One region of the Streptomyces sp. NPDC005963 genome, then DNA from elsewhere that is predicted to be linked to it. Evidence: riboswitches for the same ligand, from Rfam matches in the RefSeq annotation. Region 1 holds a riboswitch; each other region holds the start of a gene.

The links. Region 1 has a riboswitch for cyclic di-AMP ahead of ABZ348_RS12680 (peptidoglycan DD-metalloendopeptidase family protein). Riboswitches for the same ligand answer to the same signal wherever they lie in the genome.
Positions count from the first base shown of each region.
Region 2: it holds a riboswitch for cyclic di-AMP, as region 1 does, so the genes downstream of both, ABZ348_RS13580 (M23 family metallopeptidase) here and ABZ348_RS12680 (peptidoglycan DD-metalloendopeptidase family protein) in region 1, are expected to answer to the same signal.
Region 3: it holds a riboswitch for cyclic di-AMP, as region 1 does, so the genes downstream of both, ABZ348_RS22725 (transglycosylase family protein) here and ABZ348_RS12680 (peptidoglycan DD-metalloendopeptidase family protein) in region 1, are expected to answer to the same signal.

Region 1 covers NZ_JBEXVD010000006.1:314,446-320,534, reverse strand. Annotated here, with positions in the region: gene ABZ348_RS12695 (STM4012 family radical SAM protein) at 1-900, shown strand, start outside; gene ABZ348_RS12690 (STM4011 family radical SAM protein) at 909-1,772, shown strand; gene ABZ348_RS12685 (SGNH/GDSL hydrolase family protein) at 1,905-2,669, opposite strand; gene ABZ348_RS12680 (peptidoglycan DD-metalloendopeptidase family protein) at 2,899-3,900, opposite strand; cyclic di-AMP (ydaO/yuaA leader) riboswitch at 3,904-4,089, opposite strand; gene ABZ348_RS12675 (tyrosine-protein phosphatase) at 4,500-5,312, shown strand; gene ABZ348_RS12670 (DUF6126 family protein) at 5,523-5,714, opposite strand; gene ABZ348_RS12665 (XRE family transcriptional regulator) at 5,774-6,089, opposite strand, start outside.
Region 2 covers NZ_JBEXVD010000007.1:181,360-187,448, reverse strand. Annotated here, with positions in the region: gene ABZ348_RS13590 (pitrilysin family protein) at 1-1,294, shown strand, start outside; gene ABZ348_RS13585 (pitrilysin family protein) at 1,321-2,688, shown strand; cyclic di-AMP (ydaO/yuaA leader) riboswitch at 2,936-3,098, shown strand; gene ABZ348_RS13580 (M23 family metallopeptidase) at 3,111-4,016, shown strand; gene ABZ348_RS13575 (HPr family phosphocarrier protein) at 4,174-4,455, opposite strand; gene ABZ348_RS13570 (GNAT family N-acetyltransferase) at 4,815-6,089, shown strand, end outside.
Region 3 covers NZ_JBEXVD010000018.1:31,475-37,563, reverse strand. Annotated here, with positions in the region: gene ABZ348_RS22740 (DUF501 domain-containing protein) at 1-273, opposite strand, end outside; gene ABZ348_RS22735 (septum formation initiator family protein) at 391-861, opposite strand; gene eno (phosphopyruvate hydratase) at 1,159-2,445, opposite strand; gene ABZ348_RS22725 (transglycosylase family protein) at 3,038-3,739, opposite strand; cyclic di-AMP (ydaO/yuaA leader) riboswitch at 3,744-3,917, opposite strand; gene ABZ348_RS22720 (transglycosylase family protein) at 4,183-5,166, opposite strand; gene ABZ348_RS22715 (cytochrome P450) at 5,279-6,089, opposite strand, start outside.

The sequences.
Region 1 (6,089 bases):
CGCGGCACCACCCGGCTCAGCATCGGCGTCCAGAGCTTCGACGACAAGGAGTCGAAGGCGGCCGTCCGGCCACAACGCCGAGCCGAGGTCGAGGCCGCACTCGGCCGCATCCGCGACGCGCGCATCCCCGTGCTGAACATCGATCTGATCTACGGCATCGACGGTCAGACCGAGGACAGTTGGCGTCGCTCACTCGATGCCGCGCTCGCCTGGCGGCCCGAGGAGCTCTACCTCTATCCGCTCTATGTGAGACCGCTGACCGGTCTGGACCGACGCACCCCGAGCGGTAGCGGAACGGAAGCCACCCCGCAGGGCACGGCCGGTGACGCCGCCTGGGACGAGCAGCGGCTCCGGCTGTACCGGCACGGCCGCGACCACCTCGTCGACCAGGGCTACGAGCAGGTCTCGATGCGGATGTTCCGCCGGCCGGACGCACCCGCCCAGGGCGCGGACGACTATGCGTGCCAGACCGACGGGATGATCGGGTTGGGCTGTGGAGCCCGTTCCTACACGTCCGAGTTGCACTACTCCTTCGACTACGCAGTACGGCCCGGGGAAGTGCGTTCCATCATCGACGACTACACGCGGACCGAGGACTTCGACCGTGCGGAGTTCGGCTACCGCATCAATGTGACGGAAGCCCGCCGCCGTCACCTCCTGCAATCCCTGCTCCAGGCCGAGGGCATGGACACGGCCGACTACCGGGAGCGGTTCCAGTGCGATCCCGCCGATGACTTCGCCGCAGAGTTGAACCGCTTCACCGCACTCGGTTGGTTGGAGCCGCACACATCGGGTCGGCTGAAGCTCACCCCGGAGGGGCTGGCTCATTCGGACGCACTGGGGCCGGAGCTCTTCTCCCCCACGGTACGGACGGCCATGGCACGGTACGAGTCGAAGTGAGCGGCCCCATGGATCTGACACTGCTCTACCGCGGCCCGCTGGCCTCCTGTGACTACGACTGCCCCTACTGTCCCTTCGCCAAGCGCCGCGACACCCCGGAGCAACTGCGCACCGATCGGGCAGCGCTGGAACGATTCACCACCTGGGTGTCCCATCAGCGCGACGATCGGTTGTCGGTCCTGTTCACACCGTGGGGCGAAGGGCTTGTGCGCTCCTGGTACCGACGTGCCCTCATCGAACTGTCCCGGCTGCCGCAGGTGCGTAGGGTGGCGATCCAGACCAATCTCAGCTGCCGCACCGACTGGCTCGCCGAAGCCGACCTCACCGCTCTCGCACTGTGGTGCACCTACCATCCAGGGCAGACCCCCTACGAGCGGTTCCTCGGCAAGTGCGAGGAGTTGGCCCGACTCGGCGTCCGGTTCAGTGTGGGCATCGTCGGCGTACCGGAGCACCTCGACCACGCGCGTCAACTGCGCGCAGCACTGCCCGACCACATCTACCTCTGGGTCAATGCGGCAGAGGGCCACACCTACTCGGACGCCGAAGCGGCCAAGTGGACGGACCTCGACCCCCTCTTCTCCTACAGTCGCCGTGCCCACCCGTCCGCCGGGCTGCCCTGTCGGACCGGGGAGTCGGTCGTCTCCGTCGACGGCGACGGCACGGTACGGCGCTGCCACTTCGTCGCCACGGAGTTGGGCAACCTCTACGACGGTTCCTACCGCGAGGCGCTGCGTCCGCGCCCGTGTCCGCTGGCGGTGTGCGACTGCCACATCGGCTATGTGCATCTGGAGTCGCTTCCGCTGTACGACGTCTTCGCCGGAGGGGTGCTGGAGCGGATCCCGGCCTCGTCCGCCCCTGCTCGGAAGGGATGAGTCCGTCGAGGGGACCTCGCGGTACGGGGACGGGGCCGTCACATCGATCGTCCGGTCCCGCAGTCGTTGCCACGCGCGGACCTGGTACGGAACCGCCCAGGGTTCCAGCAGCCGGGTGGGGGCGTCGACCGTCTACAGCGGTAGCAGATCGGGCCGTTTGGCTTCGATGTGGTCGCCCGAACTCTCGCCGCGCAACCTGCGGCCGATCCAGGGCGCCAGATGCTCGCGCGCCCAGTAGATGTCGTCCCGTCGCACCTCCAGCGTCCCGCGCCGCGGTAGCGGGGGCCAGGGCTGGTCGGGGTCGGTGGTGACATCGAGTCCCAGCACCTGGGCGGCGCGCACCGCCACCCGGGCATGTCCTTCGGGCGACAGATGGAGCCGATCGGTGTCCCAAGCACGCGGGTCCTGGACCGACTTCAAGGACCAGAGGTCGAGTACCGGACAGCCGTGGCGGTCGGCGATCGCCCGGACATGGGCGGTGTACGTGGCGACCTTGCCTCGCAAATGACGCAACACGGGCATTCTCCGGGTGTCGAAGCCGGTGGTCACCATCACCGTGCCCACCGCGCTCGTGAGGTCCGCGATCGCCCGCTCCAGACGCTCGGCGACGTCGTCGGGGTCGCTGCCTGGTCGGATGATGTCGTTCCCCCCTGCACAGAACGTCACCAGATCGGGGGCGAGTTCCTTCGCGCGGGGCACCTGTTCGGCAACGATCTGGTCGAGGAGCCTGCCGCGTACGGCGAGGTTGGCGTAGCGGAAGGTGTGTTCTGGCATTCCGTCACCGAGGAGTGCGGCGAATCGATCCGCCCAACCGATGAAGGTTCCGTCCGAACCGGGGTCCCCGACCCCTTCCGTGAAGCTGTCGCCGATCGCCGCGTACGACGCGAATGTATTCATGCTCCCTGTTCCCGAATCGCCTGCCACGATCACTCATCTTGACCTCCGCGATGTGACCTACGCGACCGTAAGGAGGGGTTGACGCCGGGTGATCTATGCCACCAGGGAATCGGGGCGCTCAAGGGAATACACGGAAGTCCCCGTTTCGCGGCGACGAAACGGGGACTTCTCGGTGTTCATGGCACCGGGGGTCGTCGAGGACCTCCGGCGCCCGTGACGGGCGACTCGATCAGAGGGAGACGCCGTGCTGACGCAGGTACGACACCGGGTCGACGTCGGAGCCGTAGCCGGGGCCGGTACGGATCTCGAAGTGGAGGTGCGGGCCGCTGGAGTTGCCGGTGGAGCCGACCTGTCCGATCTGCTGGCCACCGCTCACGCTCTGCCCCGCGGAGACCGAGAGGGAGGACATGTGGGCGTACTGGGAGTACTTGCCGTCGGTGTGCTGGATGACGACCTCGTTGCCGTAGGCGCCGCTCCAACCCGCGGAGACGACGGTGCCGGGGCCGACCGACTTCACGGTGGTGCCGGTGGGCGCCGCGAAGTCGATGCCGGTGTGGTAGCCGCTGGACCACATGGCGCCCGAGATCCGGTAGGAGGTGCTGACGCCGACGCCCGAGAGCGGGCCGGTCCAGCCCGAGCCGGTGGCCTCGGTGGCGGAATCGTCGCTGGTGGAGGTCTGGGCGGCGGAGGACTGGGCGGCCGGAGCCGCAGCCTCCTTCTTGACCTCGGCCTTGGCTTCGGCCTTGGCGGGCCGCTCCTGCTTGGGCTCGGGCTGCGGCTCCGCCTTGCTCTTGGCCTTGGTCTCGGTCGGAGCCGCGGGCTTGCTCTCGGCGGCCTTGGACTCGGTGGCGGATGCGCCGCCGATGGTGAGCTTGAGGCCGGGGTGGATCAGCGAGGGGTTGTCGCCGACCGCTTCGCGGTTGTCGGCGTAGAGCTGCTGCCAGCCGCCGTCGACCCGGTGCTCCTGGGCGATCTTGGACAGGTAGTCGCCCGCGACGACCCGGTAGCTGACCGGGGTGGCGGTCCGCTCGGCGGGCGCAGCGGCAGGTGTGGCGGCGGCGTTCGCCGAGGCGACCACGGGGGCCGCGACGGGTGCGGTGCGCTCGGCGGCGAAGGCACCCGAGGCGCCCATCAGCGGCAGGGCGATGGCTGCGCCACCGGTGCCGGCAGCGACGAAACCGCGGGTGATGGTGCTGGTCCTGGTACGGCGGTGCTTACCCTTTGCGGGCATGGCGCATTTCCTCTCCGGCGCCTACGAGGTGAGCTGTCGGGTTCGAGCTGGAGATGCCCGGCCGCGCTTGTGCGCGACTTCACCCCAAGCCGTCCGGAAATCCGGGATCGGCGTACTACCTGGGTCCCCCGCTCCTGCCACGCGTGGATGTGGATGAATTCCGGTCGGCGGCAGGATTAGGCGATCCGTCCGGAGTTCCGTGACCGTAATCGAGCCCTCTTGAGGCAAACAAGCCGGGCCTTTTTCTGATCAATGACAAAGGTCATAGAGGGCAGAATTTCCCGTAACACTCCGTGGACGGCGAATGGCCAACTCCCCCACCGCTTTGGGAATCCTGTCACGCCCCACCGCCACTGAGGGTCACCACTATGATCCCGCTCACGAGATGGCCTTCGAACATTTAGCAGGAAGGACATCAAGCCACCGAAGCCCCCATTTCGGACAGAAGCATCTATTGCGCCAATCGCACAGAATGAGTGGAACAATCAGTTCTCAGGAGAGATCACACAACATGATCGTCTGACGAACGGATGTCGTATCGTCGAGAACACGCCAACGTCGGCGAGCGGCGCCGACGGCAGTGACCCTCAGGAGCCTCCGTGACGCAGCAGCTGCCGCAGGTCCCGTCGATCGAGCCGGAGCTGTCCGGGGTGCGAAACTTCCGGGACGTGGGCGGGCTCCCGACCCTGGACGGTCGTCGGGTGCGGCAGGGTCGACTGTTCCGCAGTGGCCACCTCGCCCATGCGACCGGAAGCGACGCGGCGTTCCTGTCCTCCCTGGGGCTCCACACCATCTTCGACTTCCGCAATGCGGCGGACATGCTGCTCGAAGGTCCGGACATCGCCCTCCAGGGCGTACGCAACCTCAATCTCCCGCTCAGCGACCCGGCGGACGGTGCGGAGTTCTGGCAGATGGTGCGCGACGGGGACATCGAGCAGTTGCGGTCCATCCTGGGAGACGGCCAGGCAGCCGCACGAATGTCCGACACCTATCGGATGATCATCAGGGACCGCACCGACGAGCACAGCAGGGTGCTGCACGCCCTCGCCGAAGACAGCGTTCCCGCCCTGATGCACTGCGCTGCGGGCAAGGACCGGGCGGGGCTCTCCATAGCCGTATCGCTCCTGGCGGTCGGCGTGGAGCGGGACGCGATCGAAGCGGACTACCTGAAGTCCAACGACCCGCACCGTCGGTATCGGGTGCGGCGCAGCGACGAATCACCGGCCGGGATGTCACCGGAAGTGATGGAGTTGCTCAGCCCGCTCTTCGACGCGCGGAGGGAGTACCTCCACACCGCGTTCGAAACCATCGACCAGACGTGGGGCGGCACCGAGCGCTATCTCACCGAGGGGCTGCGGATCACTCCCGAGACACGGGAGCGGCTGCGCCATCGACTCCTCGACGAGGTCTGACCTGCACGGTAGACGTCGGGCGGTACGGGGTGGAAGCGCCAGGAGCTGGGACGTTCGTCCGCTGCCGGCACTCGTGGACCCCTCGTCGCTCGACGATTCCCCGTGGGTCGTCAGCCGCCGAAAGCGGGACCGGGACCCATGAGGCCCCCTTGAGAACCCTTGACGTCCTCGGCCGGCTGCGTCGGACTACTGCGCCCCCATGAGCGGTCGCTACTTGGCGCCCATCTCGAAGAGGAGGTAGAGGAAGCCCGCGAACACATGGCCGGCGATCAGATAGGCGAAGAGGCGCACCCAGATCCCGCGCGGGAACCGGCCGTTCTCCTTGCCCTTCTTGGTCGCTGCGGCGTGGGCGGCGGCGCTGTCGGCGACTGCGTTCTCGGGTGCGGTGGGGTTCTCTGACATGACGGTCCTCTCGACTTCCGGTCTTTCCGGGGCTCGTTCCGGGCAGGCGCTCGGCTGGATCAGATGTGCGGATAGAGGTCGGGGCTCTGGAGCAGGGTGTGGACGAACAGCATCTCGGCGCCCTCACGCGTGGCCGCGGCGATGCGGTGCGGGGTGAGGGAGTCGTAGTGCGCACTGTCGCCGGGTCCCAGTTCGTGCACGGCCTCACCGAGGCTGAGGCGAAGTCGCCCGTCTAGGACGTAGAGCCACTCCTCGCCCGGGTGGACCCGTACCAGTTCGCCCTGGGCGCCGTACGGGACTATCAGCCGTAGCGGCTGCATGGCCCGCCCGGGCGTTCCGACCTGGTGGTACGTCCAGCCGTCGGCCATGGCGGGC
Region 2 (6,089 bases), on a different contig from region 1:
GGCCAACGGCCTGCGGGTGGTGCTCTCCGAGGACCACCTGACCCCGGTCGCCGCGGTCTGCCTCTGGTACGACGTCGGCTCGCGCCACGAGGTCAAGGGCCGCACGGGCCTCGCCCACCTCTTCGAGCACTTGATGTTCCAGGGCTCGAAGCAGGTCCACGGCAACGGCCACTTCGAGCTGGTGCAGGGTGCCGGCGGTTCGCTGAACGGCACCACGAGCTTCGAGCGCACGAACTACTTCGAGACCATGCCCACGCACCAGCTGGAGCTCGCGCTCTGGCTGGAGGCCGACCGCATGGGCTCGCTGCTGGCCGCGCTCGACGACGAATCGATGGAGAACCAGCGGGACGTCGTGAAGAACGAGCGCCGCCAGCGCTACGACAACGTCCCGTACGGCACCGCCTTCGAACGGCTGACCGCCCTCGCCTACCCCGAGGGCCACCCGTACCACCACACCCCCATCGGCTCCATGGCCGATCTGGACGCGGCGACCCTGGAGGACGCCCGCGCCTTCTTCCGCACGTACTACGCGCCGAACAACGCGGTCCTGTCGGTCGTCGGGGACATCGACCCCGAGCAGACCCTCGCCTGGATCGAGAAGTACTTCGGTTCCATCGCCTCCCACGACGGCAAGCAGCCACCACGCGACGGCTCCCTCCCGGAGAACATCGGCCGCCAGCTGCGCGAGGTCATCGAGGAGGAGGTGCCCGCCCGTGCGCTGATGGCCGCCTACCGGCTGCCGCACGACGGCACCCGCGAGTGCGACGCCGTGGACATCGCGCTGACCGTCCTCGGCGGCGGCGAGTCCTCCCGGCTCCACAACCGTCTGGTGCGCCGTGACCAGACGGCTGTGGCGGCCGGCTTCGGGCTGCTGCGCCTGGCCGGGGCGCCGTCCCTGGGCTGGCTGGACGTCAAGACCTCCGGGGGAGTGGAGGTTCCGCAGATCGAGTCCGCCGTCGACGAGGAGCTCGCGCGCTTCGGCGATGAGGGCCCCACGCCCGAGGAGATGGAGCGCGCTCAGGCACAGCTGGAGCGCGAGTGGCTTGACCGCCTCTCCACCGTCGCGGGCCGCGCCGACGAACTCTGCCGGTACGCGGTGCTCTTCGGCGACCCCCAACTGGCGCTGACGGCCGTGGACCGCGTTCTGAGCGTCACCGCGGACGAGGTGCGGGCGATCGCCAAGGCCCGACTGCGCCCGGACAACAGGGCGGTGCTGGTGTACGAACCGCTGCCGGCCCCGACGCAGGACGCCGCGGACGAGCAGAACGACGCAGAAGAGGGGGCGGACCAGTGACCGATGCAGCGCAGGCGCTGACCACCATGGAGTTCCACCCGCAGCCCCAGCCGGGGGAGGCCAGGCCCTGGGCCTTCCCCGCTCCCGACCGCGGGAGCCTGCCCAACGGCCTGACCGTGCTGCGCTGTCACCGTCCCGGCCAGCAGGTCGTGGCCGTGGAGATCTCCCTCGACGCACCGCTGGACGCCGAGCCCGAGGGCCTGGACGGCGTCGCCACCATCATGGCGCGCGCCCTCTCGGAGGGCACCGACAAGCGTTCGGCCGAGGAGTTCGCCGCCGAGTTGGAGCGCTGCGGTGCCACCCTGGACGCCCACGCGGACCATGCCGGGGTCCGGGTCTCCCTGGAAGTGCCCGTGTCCCGGCTGCTGAAGGCGCTGGGCCTGTTGGCCGAGGCCCTGCGCGCGCCCGCGTTCGCGGACAGCGAGATCGAGCGGCTGGTGCGCAACCGTCTGGACGAGATCCCGCACGAGACGGCGAACCCCGGTCGACGGGCCGCCAAGGAGCTGTACAAGCAGCTGTTCCCGCCCACGCTGCGGATGTCGCGTCCTCGGCTCGGCACCGAGGAGACGATCTCCCGGATCGACTCCGCGGCCGTACGCGCCTTCTTCGACGCGCATGTGCGCCCCGCCACCGCCACCGCGGTCGTCGTCGGTGACCTCACCGACGTCGACGTCGACGCCGTCCTCGCCGAAACCCTCGGCGATTGGTCGGGCGACAGCGGCGCGCCCCGACCGGTGCCTGCGATCAGCGGTGACGACCGGGGGCGCGTCGTCATCGTGGACCGGCCGGGTGCCGTGCAGACCCAACTGCTCATCGGCCGGGTCGGCGCGGACCGGCACGACCGGGTGTGGCCGGCGCAGGTCCTCGGGACGTACTGCCTGGGCGGCACGCTCACCTCGCGACTGGACCGGGTGCTGCGCGAGGAGAAGGGCTACACGTACGGCGTCAGGGCCTTCGGCCAGGTCCTGCGGTCGACCGCCGACGGCACGGGCGCGTCCCTGCTGGGCATCAGCGGTTCGGTGGACACGCCCAACACCGGGCCGGCGCTCGACGACCTGTGGAAGGTGCTGCGCACCCTCGCGGCCGAGGGCCTGACGGAAACCGAACGCGATGTCGCCGTCCAGAACCTGGTGGGTGTCGCTCCGCTGAAGTACGAGACCGCGGCTTCGGTGGCGGGCACCCTCGCCGACCAGGTGGAGCAGCACCTCGCGGACGACTACCAGGCCCAGTTGTATCGGCGGCTCGCCCAGACGGGCACCGTGGAGGCGACCGCCGCCGTGGTCAACGCCTTCCCGGAGGACCGTCTCGTCACGGTCCTCGTCGGTGACGCCGCCCAGATCGAGGAGCCGGTGCGCGCCCTCGGCATCGGCGAAGTGACCGTGGTGTCGGGCTGATTGACCGCTTCCGGCGGAAGCCGGTCCGCGTGTGGAAGAAGGGTCCCGGCGGCCGTGTGTCGTCGGGGCCCTTCGCCGCTTCGGCGGCGGTGCTGCGAACAGGCAGGAAACCTGTCCGTTTTACGGGGAAGGCCACCGTCTCGACTGTGGCGTGATTAACAAAAGAGCCGGTCTGTTTGGCGCCTGGCGGCCCGTCGGCTTAGCGTCAGTGCGGCTGTTCGCCGGCAGTACGCCGCATCCGCGGCACGGACAGCCATCGCCGAGTCCCCGTCAGACGTGAGTCTGGGGAGCCGGGGACCCAGGTCCCTTGGGGTGAATCGGGTGCCTTCGCCACTGTGCGGAGGGGCTCGTAGGAGACCTTCCTGCTCCGAACCCGTCAGCTAACCCGGTAGGCGAGAAGGAAGGAAAGGAACAGCCTCTTCATGGCGCTCGCCCGTTCCACCGGGAGACACCGTGCCCCGGGCCGCAAGACGCGTACGAGTGCGGGATTCGCCTCCGCCGCGGCCCTCGCCACCACCGGAGTCGTCGGGACCCTCGCCGGTCCGGCCCTGGCCGTCGATGACGGTTCCTTCGCCTCCGACGCCGGATCGGTCGCCAAGCCGGACGCCGACACCGCAGAAGGTGCAGACGGTACGGGCGAGACCTCCACGGGTGCCACACCGGTGACGCTGGACGCGGGCGTGACCGGCTCAGCGGGTTCCGCCGTCGTCCAGGCGAGGACCCAGCACACCATGACCGCGCAGATGCTGTCCGCGCACTCGCTGTCGGACGAGGTCGCCGACCAGGCCGTCATCCAAAAGCGCGAGGCGCTGGCCCGGATGGAGGCGGCTGCCGAGGCCCGGCGCAAGGCGGAGGCCCGCGCCAACGAGATACGCGAGGCCAAGGAGCGCGCGGCCCGTGAGGCGGAGCGCCAGCGGCTGAACGCCTTCCGGCTGCCGATCGCCGGATCCCATGTCACCACGGACTACCGTGCGGGCGGCTCGCAGTGGTCGTCCGGCAGCCACTCCGGCATCGACTTCCACGCCTCCACGGGCACCCCGGTGGTGGCCGTGGGCGCGGGGACGGTCGTCGAGGCGGGCTGGGGCGGGGCGTACGGCTACAACGTGGTCCTCAAGATGAACGACGGTTCGTACACGCAGTACGGGCACCTGTCCTCGCTGAGCGTCTCCGTGGGGCGGAGCGTGATGCCGGGTGACCAACTCGGCCGCGCCGGCTCCACGGGCAACTCCACGGGGGCGCATCTGCACTTCGAGGCCCGGACGAGCGCCGACTACGGGTCGGACGTCAATCCGCTCGCGTATCTGCGTGCCCACGGTGTGAAGATCTGACCGCACGGCACGGCCTGCACTGCACGGCCTGCACCGCACGACGGCCGGGCGAAGGTCACCGCGGATTGAGGTGCGCTGCCGGGGCGGGTAAGCCCGGCAATGGACCCACCGGCGGGCCGCACGGAGTGTCGAGAGCCGCGGCGTCAGCGTGCTCGGGTCAGACCGTCTCGGGAAGTTCGTCCAGACCTTCGGCCACCAGCTTCGCCAGCCGGTCGAGCGCCTCGTCGGCCCCGGGCGCGTCCGAAGCGAGGACGATCTCTTCGCCGCCCTGTGCGCCCAGTCCGAGGACGGCGAGCATGGAGGCGGCGTTGACCGGGTTGTCATCGGCCTTGGCGATCGTCACGGGGACGCCGGAGGCCGTGGCGGCACGGACGAAGATGGAGGCGGGACGGGCGTGAAGGCCCTCGGCCCAGCCGACGTTGACGCGGCGCTCAGCCATGGTGTTGCCCTTCGGGTTCAACGGTTGTCTAGACCAGTCTCTCACGCTGCCCCCTGCCGGAGGCGGTATCCGGAGCCGTGGCGCGTGCCCTCCGGGTCGGTGGGGCGGGGTGGTGGGTGCCGCTCGCGCGCACCCCAAGGACGTCGATCTTCCATCGCATCGGAAGGGTCCATTCCATATCCGGATCCCCACTCCGGCCACCTGACAGCGCCCTGCGAATCCACTCCCACGGCCGTCCATGGACGGGCCCCGCGCCCCACCCGCTCCCTGTGCTCCCGGTCGCACGCCGACGAAGATCGGCCGTCGCGGAGTGTGCCGGGTAGCCCTCGCGATCCGTCGGCGAGCTTTAGGCTGCCGTCATGCAGACCCCGCCCGAGCACGCGTACCCCGATCACTGGGAAGCGGATGTGGTGCTGCGTGACGGCGCCACCGCGCGCATCAGACCGATCACCACCGAGGACGCGGACCGTCTGGTCAGCTTCTACGAACAGGTCTCGGACGAATCCAAGTACTACCGCTTCTTCGCCCCCTACCCCCGGCTGTCCGCCAAGGACGTGCACCGCTTCACCCACCACGACTACGTGGACCGGGTGGGGCTCGCCGTCACCGTCGGCGGCGAGTTCATCGCCACCGTCCGCTATGACCGCATCGACGCCCGCGGGCGCCCCGCCAGCGCGCCCGCCGACGAGGCGGAAGTCGCGTTCCTCGTCCAGGACGCACACCAGGGCCGGGGCGTGGCCTCCGCCCTGCTGGAGCACATCGCGGCGGTGGCCCGGGAGCGGGGGGTCCGCCGTTTCGCGGCCGAGGTGCTGCCGGCCAACACCAAGATGATCAAGGTGTTCCGTGATGCGGGCTACACCCAGAAGCGCAGCTTCGAGGACGGCTCCGTCCATCTGACGCTCGACCTCGAACCCACCGCCGAGTCCCTGGCCGTGCAGCGGGCGCGCGAACAGCGCGCGGAGGCCCGTTCCGTCCAGCGCCTGCTGGCACCCGCATCGGTCGTCGTGATCGGCACCGGCCGCTCGATCGGCGGGGTGGGTCGGGCCGTCCTGCGCAACCTCCTCGCCTCCGGCTACACCGGCCGCACCTATGCCGTGAACCGTTCCTTCCCTCCCGACCAGCGTGACGTCGACGGGGTGCCCGCCTTCCGGTCCGTCGCCGAGATCGCCGCCGAAACCGCCGGGGGAGTCGATCTGGCCGTCGTCGCGGTGCCCGCGGAACACGTACCCGACGTGGTCGCCGACTGCGGCGAGAACGGTGTGCGCGGACTCATCGTGATCTCCGCGGGGTACGCCGAGAGCGGCCCCGAGGGCCGGGACCGCCAGCGCGACCTGGTGCGACAGGCCCGCTCCTACGGGATGCGGATCATCGGCCCCAACTCCTTCGGCATCATCAGCACCGCCGACGCCGTACGCCTCAACGCCTCCCTCGCCCCGCACTCCCCGGCCCCCGGTCGCATCGGCCTGTTCACCCAGTCCGGCGCGATCGGCATGGCCCTGCTCTCGGGCCTCCACCGCCGCGGCGCCGGCCTCTCCACCTTCATCTCCTCCGGCAACCGTGCGGACGTGTCCGGGAACGACTTCCTCCAGTACTGGTACGAGGACCCCGAGACCGATGTCGTCCTGCTGTACCTC
Region 3 (6,089 bases), on a different contig from region 1:
CTCCAGCCGCTCGGTCATCTCCTTCATCACGCCGTTCGCCTCCAGCGTGCCGATGGCGGATGCGGCCCGCGGGCAGGTCAGGTAGTACAGCGTCGGGAAGGGGGTGCCGTCGGGCAGCCGGGGTGCGGTCTCGACGACATCGGGTTGGCCGCAGGGGCAGCGGTGCGCGATGGTGCGCAGTCCGCGCGGCGGCCGGCCGAGCTGCTCCTTGAACGCGGCGATGTCCGCGTCGGTGGGCTCGGTCGGGTCGGTGTGGGGAGGAGGGGTTTCCATGCCTGCCTTGGATCTAACGGTTCTTCGGTCTCACGGGTTGGACGATCTCGGGGTGAGCGTTGCAGCAACGGACGCGTCCGGGGGCGCCGCGACGTACCAGGTTCGCAGATGCCCGCGTCAGCCGCGGTCCGCGGAGTCGACGCCGTCCCAGACGTTGGAGTACCAGGGCCGGTCGGCGGCGTCGTCCCGGCCGCGTTCCTGCTCGGCGTTCTCGGGGTCGATCATCGTGTATCCCCGCTCCCCCGGCAGCACATAGTGCAGGTGCTCCCGGGCGAGACGCCGGATGTACGCGTCGTCCTGGAGGCGCGCCTTCTCGTCCCGCAGGCGTTCGACGTGCTGCTCGGCCTCGGCCATGCGGTCGCGCTGGTCGGACATGTCGCCGCGCTGGGACACGTACTGGCGCATGGGATAGGCCAGGGCGACGATCAACGAGCAGACCACGAGGGCGAGGAAGGCCGCCCGCCCGGTGAGCCGGGACCTGCGGGCCTGCCGCTTGGTCTGGGAGCGGTAGACGCGGGCGGCGGTCTGCTCGCCGAGCAGCCGCAGTCTGGTCGCGGTGGAGAACCGGTCTCGATTCTTCCCGGCCATGTCGTCCCGCCTCCCCTGCTCCGTGACCCGTGTCGTACGGCTGCCGCCCGGACGCGTCCGCCGTACGGAATCGCCCGTTCCGTACGACGGGTGCGTACGGAGGTGGTGGGCGGCGCCGTCGGGTGCCGCCGGGGTCTGTGGGCCCGCCATGTGCCTACGTCCCCGGACACGGTACGGGACCGTGGCCGGGGACGTAGGGAGACTGGCGGGGCAGCGACCGATCCGGCCGCTGCCCACGACCGACGACACCTCAGCGTGCCTCAACCCGTGCGGCGGGGCTGAGGTCGCCGCAGGCGATCAGTCCTTGAAGCGGGGGAACGCGCTGCGCCCGGCGTACACCGCGGCGTCGTCGAGGATCTCCTCGATGCGCAGCAGCTGGTTGTACTTGGCGACGCGCTCGGAACGGGCCGGGGCGCCGGTCTTGATCTGACCGCAGTTGGTGGCTACGGCCAGGTCGGCGATGGTCACGTCCTCGGTCTCACCGGAGCGGTGGGACATCATGCACTTGAAGCCGTTGCGCTGGGCCAGCTCCACGGCGTCCAGCGTCTCGGTCAGCGAACCGATCTGGTTCACCTTGACCAGGAGGGCGTTCGCGGCGGCCTCGTCGATGCCGCGGGACAGTCGCTCCGGGTTGGTGACGAACAGGTCGTCGCCGACGATCTGCACCTTGGTGCCGAGCTTCTCGGTGAGGACCTTCCAGCCCTCCCAGTCGTCCTCGAACAGCGGGTCCTCGATGGAGACCAGCGGGTAGGAGGCGACGAGCTCCTCGTAGTACTCGGTCATCTCGGCGGCCGAGCGGGACTTGCCCTCGAACTCGTACTTGCCGTCCTTGTAGAACTCGGACGCGGCGACGTCGAGCGCGAGCGCGATGTCCTTGCCGGGCGCGTAGCCGGCTTCCTTGACGGCCTCAAGGATGAGGTCGAGCGCGGCCCGGTTGGAGTCGAGGTTCGGCGCGAAACCGCCCTCGTCGCCCAGGCCGGTGGACAGGCCCTTCTGCTTCAGGACCTTCTTGAGCGTGTGGTAGACCTCGGTGCCCCAGCGCAGCGCCTCCGAGAAGGACTCGGCACCGATCGGGGCGATCATGAACTCCTGGATGTCCACGTTGGAGTCGGCGTGCGAGCCGCCGTTCAGGATGTTCATCATCGGAACGGGCAGCAGGTGCGCGTTCGGGCCGCCCAGGTAACGGAAGAGCGGCAGGTCGGACGCCTCGGACGCGGCGTGGGCCACGGCCAGGGACACGCCGAGGATGGCGTTGGCGCCGAGCGAGGACTTGTCCGGGGTGGCGTCGAGGTCGAACATCGCCTGGTCGATCAGGCGCTGCTCGGTGGCGTCGTACCCGACCAGCTCGGGGCCGATCTGCTCGATGACGGCGAGGACGGCCTTTTCGACGCCCTTGCCCAGGTAGCGGTTCTGGTCGCCGTCGCGAAGCTCAAGAGCCTCGAACGCGCCGGTGGAGGCGCCGGACGGAACGGCAGCACGACCCGTGCTGCCGTCGTCGAGGCCAACCTCGACCTCGACGGTGGGGTTGCCTCGGGAGTCCAGGATTTCCCGGGCTACGACGACGTCGATGGACGGCACGAGCATCTCCTTCTGGGATGTGACGCGTGGGGTGCAGGGTCTCTTTGGCCTTGCGGCATGAGCCTAACCGCCGTGCGGGTGCCGTTCGTCGGATGCCCGCCCCCTGGGACGAAAAAGGGCCCTGATACGCCGGACTACCATCGGGTAGCGGGCGGGGCACTGCTGTTGTCGGCACGGTGCGGACTGCGTGCCAGGCCCGCGCGTGCGGCACGGACGGAGAAACCCCGGGCCGGCGCACATGGGGGGATGTGCACCGACCCGGGGTGGTTCGGGCCCCGGGGGGAAGGGGCCGAAGGCAGTTCACCGGGGTTGCTTCGGGCGTGGGGGCGGGTGGCCAGGAGAAGGAAGCCGACCCGGCTCGACGGCACTCGGCGAACTGCCGGGGTCCGCGGCGCCGATCCCGGGGGGAGGGGGATCGGCACGGAATCCGGGGCCCTCGTGCTCGGCGGCTCCACCGAAGCGGTCCGAGCACGGGGTTGTACGGGTGGGCCCGAGGGGCTTCGGTCGGTTGGCGCGGCCTCAGAGGGACTCTGCCCCATCAGGCCGGCGGCCGTCCGACCGGGAAGTCGGCTCCGGACGCACCCGTTCCGGTCGGGGCTCAGCCCAGGTGGAGCTGCTGGCCCACGTAGATGACGTCGGCGTCGCTGATGACGTCCTTGTTGAGCTCGAAGAGCTTCTCCCAGCCGCCGTCGACCTTCTCGGCTTCCGCGATCTTGCTCAGGGTGTCGCCGGCCTTGACCTGGTACTCGCCGTCACCCTTCTGGAAGCCCTCGGCCTTGGCGGGGGCCTCGGAGCGCTCGGAGCGGGTGGTGGGGACCTCGGCGCGCTGCTGCGGCTTGGCCTGCTCCTTCTTGGGCTCGGCCTTCGGCTGCTGCTTCTTGGGCTCCGCCTTGGGCTGCGGGGCCTCGGCCGCGCCGCCGCCGTACGGGGTGTTGGACAGGCCCACGCCACAGGACGGCCAGGCGCCCTTGCCCTGACCGGCGAGGACCTTCTCGGCGATCTCGATCTGCTGCGCCTTGGACGCCTGGTTGGCGGTGGATGCGTACTTCGTGCCACCGAACGCGGCCCAGGTGGAGGCCGAGAACTGGAGGCCGCCGTAGTAGCCGTTGCCGGTGTTGATGGACCAGTTGCCGCCGGACTCGCACTGGGCGACCTTGTCCCACTCGGAGGCGGTGGCGGCGCTGGCGGAGGTGGCGCCGATCAGCGGGGCGGCGACGGCGACACCGGTGACACCGGCGAGTGCCATCAGTCGGCTGGCCTTGCTGGGGCGGCGGTGCTTCGCCTTGCTGGAAAACAGCATGGAGTCTTCTCCTCACCGACGCCTACGAGGTGAGCTGTCGGGTTCGGGCCTAGTGAGTTGCCCGGCCGTGCGTCCTTGCGCACGGCTTCACCCCTAGCCGGTTCCCACCGTCGTCTCCAACGGTCGTTGCCGGCACTTACCTTGGGTCCCCCGCTCCTGCCTTCGGCGCTCTACGCGACGTGTACTCCCCCCGACCGACGGCAGGATTCGGCGTGACGGTCGACGGTGCCCGCGGTGGCGAGCGGTTCAGACCGTAGGCATGACTCTCCCCGATGTTCAAAGTCGAACATCGGGGAGAAATCGCCCATCTCATCAACAGTGCGCTTTGCGTTTCCGCAGGTCAGGCGCGGAACGCAGGATTCCGCTAGCCCCGATAAGCGAATTGCCGCAAAGAGACGCTTGTCTCACTTCGCCAAATCCGGACAAAGAGTGGCTAACAGCCTCTACTTAGCGGTGAGATCGAGGCTCTGACCAGGGTGAATGAGATCGGGCTCGTCGCCGACCGTCTCCTTGTTGGCCTCATAGAGGGCGGGCCAACCACCGGGCAGTTCGTTCTTCTCGGCGATCGCCCAGAGGTTGTCGCCGGCCTGCACGGTGTACGAGCCGGGAGAGACGCTGGCCGTGCCGGACTGCTCGGCGGTCGTGGCACCCGCGTCCGTGGTGCCGAGGTCGGAGCGGCTCCCCTCACCCCGGGAGGGATGGGCCTCGTCGGTCTCGCGCGGCGCCCCGGGGTCGCCGACCGGCTCGGTCGGCGCGGCCGAGCCCGTCGACTCGCTGGCACCGGTAGGCGCGGACTGCTCCGGGCTCGACTCCGTCGCCGCCTCGCCCCGGTGCTTTCCGGTGGACCCGGAGGGCTGCCCCGGGCTCGACTCCGGGGACGCGGCACCGGAACCGCTCGGCGCGCTCCCGGCCGGTGCCGGAGTCTTCGCGGGCGTCTTGGCGGGAGCGGTGCCCGTCGGAGCGGACGGCTTGGGGATCTCCGTGGGCTCGGCCGATGGCGTCGGCTGCGCGGCGGGCTTCGTCGGAGCGGTGGGGGCCTCGTTGGGATCGAGGACCACCTCGACCCCGGCGAGGGTCGCGCACGCCCTCCAGGGCCGGATGCCCTCGGAGTCGACGACCTTCTCCGCGATGGCCTTCTGCTGTGCGGGGGTGGCGAGGTCCGCGCGGGAGGCGTACTGCGTACCACCGAACGCCTTCCAGGTCTCCTGCGACATCTGGAGACCGCCGTAGAAGCCGTTGCCGGTGTCCGCGGTCCACAGGCCCCCGGTCTCACACTCCGCGACCTTGTCCCACGCGGTCGCTTCGACTGCCGACGCCGACGTCGCGCCGAGGAGCGGAATCGCGATGGCGGATCCCGTCACCCCTGCCGCGACGACGAGGGCAGGAGCTTGACGGGGTCGGCGATGTCGACCATTCCCGGAGAGCATGCGGTTGCCTTTCGCGAGACTGCTGAGGACGCGCAGAACGTAGCCGCACTCGAACGTCTGTCACAAGTCGATGCAGCTGAGATTACGTCATTGTCACGGTTTTGATGGCTCGTCAGATGTTTCGGGATGTGAACTCGACGGGAAGGGTTCGCAGCCCACGCATGATGAGCCCCCCACGCCAGCGCAAATCTGATGAATCCGCAGCCAGTTGCAGATCGGGGAGCCTGCGCAGCAGCGTGGCGATCGCGGTCTGGCCCTCCAGTCGTGCCAGCGGCGCACCGAGGCAGTAGTGGATGCCGTGCCCGTATCCGAGGTGCTGATTGTCACGCCGGGAAAGATCGAGGACGTTCGGCTCCTCAAAGCGGTCAGGGTCGCGATCGGCAGCCGCGAGCACCACCAACACCGGGTCGCCCGCGGCAATCCGCTTCCCACCGATCTCCAGTGACTCGGTGGCGAACCGCCAGGTGGCGAGCTCCACAGGACCGTCGTACCGCAGCAGCTCCTCAACTCCGGTTTCCAGTAGCCCGGTTTCCCCGGCAGCCAGGGACGCCTGGAGGCGCGCGCGCTGTTCGGGGTGGCGCAGCAGGGCGTAGACGCCGTTGCCGATGAGGTTGACCGTCGTCTCGAACCCGGCGAACAACAGGATGAAGGCCATCGCGGCGGCTTCGTTCTCCGTCAGGTGCTCGCCGTGATCGCTGGCCCGGATCAGGCCCGAGATCAGATCGTCCCCCGGATCTTCGCGCTTGCGATGGATCAGCTCGGCCAGATAGGTCCGCATCTTCTTGACCGACCGGGCGACCCCGCCGCGCGGCCCGCCGCCGTGCCGGATCATCATGCCGGCCCAGTCGCGGAAGTCGTCCTGGTCCTCGGCCGGGACACCGAGCAGATCGCAGATCGCATAGATCGGCAGCGGGAAGGCGAAG